2 regions of the Caballeronia sp. LZ029 genome follow, and region 2 is predicted to be linked to the other one. Evidence: riboswitches for the same ligand, from Rfam matches in the RefSeq annotation. Region 2 holds a riboswitch; the other holds the start of a gene.

Region 1 (2,197 bases), on a different contig from region 2:
TTCACGAGGCCCATCGACTGCGCGTGCGGAAAGCCGCTCGCGCCCGCGACCTTGTGCCAGGGATTGCTGTCCGACAGCATGCGCTCGAACGTGAAGACGACGTCGTCGGCGGTGAGCGGACGCGTGGGCTTGAAGTAGTCGGTCGTCTGAAACTGAACGTTCGGACGCAGATGGAAGGTGTAGGTCAGGCCGTCGCTGCTCACGTCCCACTTTTCCGCGAGCGAGGGCGCGACCTTCTTCGCGGCTTCGTCGTAGGAGACGAGCGTATTGAAGATGACATCCGCCGACGCATTGGTCGTCACGAGCGAATTGAATTGCACGACGTCGAAGCCATCCGGGCTCGATTCGGTGCAGACGGTAAGCGGCTTGGACAGCGCAAGCGTCGGCGTGGCGAAGCATGCCACTGCGGCGGCTGCGGCAAAAAATTTCAGGCGCATGAGATCTCCCGATCTTCATTTTTGTTCGTGGATGAGCATGGCGCGCACGCAGCAAGCGACGCGCCCGGCGCGGCTAGATTAGCGAATGCATCGTGCGCCGACAACGATTCGATCGGCATACGCATATTCATGACATTTCTCCGCCGCACATGCGCGGCTTGCCCAAACCGGGCACAGCAGGCTAAACTTGCGCCGTCTTTGGGGAGTAGCCTTCCTTCGTGAGCGAAGGAGAACGCGTCAACATCCTCGGCCCTGCTGCCGTGGCGCGTTCGACCGGAACGGTTTGGCGAGACCATCGATGCGCTATGTCGTTCTTGGTCGGACGGCGCGTGGCGCATCGTGGTTCGCTTGACGTCCGGCCGTGGAATCATCGTGTCCCCGCAACTACAACATCCCTGTCTCTCGCGCACGCTTGCGCGCCTGTCGCATGTTTCGATGCGAGGTGCCGCATGACGATGCTCTTCCTCGAACTCGCGTTGATGCTCGCGATCATTCTGGTCGCCTCGGAGCTTTTCACGAATGCGCTCGAACATCTCGGCGAACGGCTCGGCATTTCCGAAGGCGTGACCGGATCGCTGTTCGCGGCGGTCGGCACGGCGTTGCCGGAGACGACGGTGCCTATCATCGCATTGCTCGGCGGTACATCGAGCCGTGCGGTCAACGAAGAGATCGGCGTCGGCGCGATTCTCGGCGCGCCGCTCATGCTCGCGACGCTTTCCACTTGCCTGATGACGGTCGCGATTCTCAAGTCGCGCGGCTTGCGTGGACGGATCATGCCGGAGCGCAGCGGCTTCACGCGCGATCTCAACTTCTTCCTGTGCGCGTTCCTGATCGCGTGCGCCGCGATGTTCGTGCCGCATCATGCGTGGCAGGTGCGTGCGCTGTTTGCGGCTGGCCTGGTCGGCGTTTACGTCGTCTATGTGATTTCGACGTTCAGGGCTTCGGCGAAGCTCGTCGAGGGCGGGCATGGGACGGAGGCGCCCGAGGCCCTGTTCGCGTCGCGTCTCGGTTTGAAGACGTCGCTCGGCACGATCATGCTGCAGTTTCTCGTGGGCATCGTGTTGCTCGTCGGCGGCGCGAAGGGGTTCATTCACGGCGTCGAGGGCGTGTCGCATGCGCTGGGGATTTCGGCGCTGCTGCTGTCGCTCATCATCATTCCGATCGCCACGGAATTGCCCGAGAAGGTGAACAGCATCATGTGGGCGCGCAGAGGGAAGGACACGCTCGCGTTCGGCAACATCACCGGGGCGATGGTGTTTCAAGGGACGTTGCTGCCGGGAATCGGCATCATGCTGACGCCGTGGGAGCCGCGGGTCGAGGTGCTGACCGGCGTGCTGATCACGCTCGCGGCGGCGGCGTGGCTGCGGTTCAACGCGAAGGATAACGGCGTCGTGCTGTGGGCGCTGCTCGGAAATGGCGTGCTGTACGCGGCGTATCTCGCGTTGACGCTCGGGCGCTGAGAAATAAGAAATGCCCGCCGAAGCGGGCATCAAGAGCGAAGCAGCGCGCCGGACATCGGCGCGTTGTTCTTGTTGTTCTTAGAAGTGTTATCGGCGCGGAAAAAGAAAACTTTAGAACCGCGCTGCCTGTTGATACCGGCTCGCGGCCTTCGCTCCGTCCATCGAACGGCGATAAGTCTCCGAAAGCGCCGTTTGCGCCGTGTGGGCACGCGCGGCAACTGCATCGATGCTTGCCTGAATCTTGCGAATGACGATGAGCGCCTCCGCAGGCTGCTCGGCCTGCAGCGCCATCACGAGCGG
Region 2 (2,197 bases):
TGGCCTTCGGGATGGGCGTGGGAAAGCGGCCACGAAGGCCGCTCCGAATACGCGCTGATGATCGTCGGCATCTATGCGACGCTCGGCGTGTTCCTGCTGATCGCGTCGCGCGAGCCGATGCGGCATCTCAGCCTCATCTGGTTCACGGTCTGGTCGAGCGTCGTGCATGGCGCGATCATGGCCGTGCAATCGTTCGGCGGCGCGGGACATCTCGGTCATCTGGCGGGCGATGTGCCCGCGCTTTTCATCGTCGCCGCCGCGCTCGCCGTCTTCACGCCGCGCGGCGACAAGGCGCGCAGGCTCAGCTCAGATATCCGAGATGCTCGGCCAGAATGACGCTGCCGACGCCGATCAGGATAAGCCCGCCGACGATTTCCGCCCGCTTGCCGATCGTCGCGCCGACGAGCCGCCCGACCATCACGCCGATCGTCACCATCAGCATGGTCGCGAAGCCGATGGTCGCGGCCGTCGAGAAGATATCGACATCGATGAACGCGAGGCCCGCGCCGACCGCCATCGCGTCGATGCTGGTCGCAAAACCGGTGAGCGCGAGCACCCAGAACGAATGCGAGTTGGGCTTTTCCTCGTCGTGGGCCGCTTCGGCGAAACCTTCGCGGATCATGCGCGCGCCGAGCACGAACAGCAGGCCGAACGCGATCCAGTGATCCCAGGCCGTGACGTACTGCGCGGCCGCCTTGCCGAGCGCCCAGCCGACGAGCGGCGTCAGCGCCTCGATCACGCCGAAGATCACGCCGGTCTTCAACGCTTCCGCGATGCGCGGCTTGTGCAGGGTGGCGCCCTTGCCGACCGCGGCGGCGAATGCGTCGGTGGACATGGCGAAGGCGAGGAATATTGTGGAAGCGAGATTCATCGGGTAGCGCTCTGGTCGGGCAAGATGGAACGACAGAACGCGCGCCCGACCGGTCGCGAATTCTGTCGATGGTCTTGCCAACCTGTGATGGTTGCTCATGCCACGGTCCGAACGACCGAGCGTGTTGACATGAGCGCCTTTCCATTGCGGAAAGGCCGGCTACTCCCCAGCGAAGAAACGAAAGCTTAACACGGCTCCATGACCGTTCCTGCGTTTATGAGATGCGTTGAGGTACAGTGAGCGGGCAATGCCGCCGTTCCCACCTCGTGCAGACAGCACCGTGAAGGAGGCACCATGCCGGCAGCTCACCTGACTCAATCGGCCGCGCGCGAAACGGTCGAGCGTCTCTATCGCGCGTTTTCCACGAAGGATGTCGCGCTCTTGCGGCAGGCCGTCACGCCCGACTGGCAGTACATTCCCGAGCCGCCCGGACAGAAACCCGGTCCGGATCAGATGATCCCCATCTTCGAAGATCTCGCCAACGCGCTGCCCGACATGCATATCGAGATTCTCGACATGCTGGTGCAGGACGATCGCGTAGGCGTGCGCGCGGAAGTGAGCGGCACGCAATCCGGGCCGTTGCTGGGCATCGCAGCGACGAAGAAGCCGATCCGCTTCGCGATTCATTCGTTTCACGAACTGCGCGACGGACTCGTGTCGAAAACCTGGCATCTCGAAGACTGGCTCAGCGTGTTCCGGCAACTCGACGCCGTGCCGCCCCGCGTGAATCCGCCGGTCTAGCCGCGCCGGATTCGCGTCTTCGCGCCCGGCGACGCGTTCGCGCGCAGGACATGCTCCACGCACAATCCGACGAGCGTCGCGTCCAGCCGCTCCAGCGCGCTCGCCGCGGCGCGCAGTGCGGGCACATCGGTGCCGAACGAATCGAAGAAGAGCCATTCGCGCTGCCGCGCCGCGACCCGCGCCTCCTGCGCTGCCGCGCACAACTCGCGCATGCGCGCGAATCCCGCCGCGCGCGCCTTTTTCTCCAGCATGCCGACGAGCACTTCGAGCGGCTCACGCGCGTCATGGACGACGCTCGTGCGGGCGTCGTCGAAGAGCGAAAGAAAACGCAGCACGCTGCCCTGCAAACGCCGATGCGCATCGACGAGATCGCGTATCGACTCGGCCCGCGCGTGGTCGCGCGCCGCCTTCACGGTGATGATGGTCGCGCCGTAGCCGCTGTCGGCCAGATCGCGGCCCGGTGCGTCGATAGATGGAGTCGCCATGATCCCCGTAACCCGATGCAGTTCGTTATATCGCTAAGAATATAACGCATCGCGATTCCGGTGCGCGATCTCTCTTTATTTCGGCAATAACCCGAACACG

The links. A riboswitch is a leader RNA that binds a small molecule or an ion and turns the genes downstream of it on or off. The one in region 2 is predicted to bind manganese.
Region 1: another riboswitch for manganese. It lies ahead of QCE73_RS00785 (sodium:calcium antiporter); the one in region 2 lies ahead of mntP (manganese efflux pump MntP).

The regions. Positions count from the first base shown of each region.
Region 1 is NZ_JARUXO010000001.1:163,409-165,605, forward strand. It holds gene QCE73_RS00780 (ABC transporter substrate-binding protein) at 1-437, opposite strand, end outside; yybP-ykoY riboswitch at 623-798, shown strand; gene QCE73_RS00785 (sodium:calcium antiporter) at 887-1,897, shown strand; gene QCE73_RS00790 (flagellar protein FliT) at 2,009-2,197, opposite strand, start outside.
Region 2 is NZ_JARUXO010000003.1:380,150-382,346, forward strand. It holds gene QCE73_RS21065 (DUF6632 domain-containing protein) at 1-336, shown strand, start outside; gene mntP (manganese efflux pump MntP) at 302-871, opposite strand; yybP-ykoY riboswitch at 881-1,051, opposite strand; gene QCE73_RS21075 (ester cyclase) at 1,166-1,612, shown strand; gene QCE73_RS21080 (hypothetical protein) at 1,609-2,097, opposite strand; gene QCE73_RS21085 (PQQ-binding-like beta-propeller repeat protein) at 2,173-2,197, opposite strand, start outside.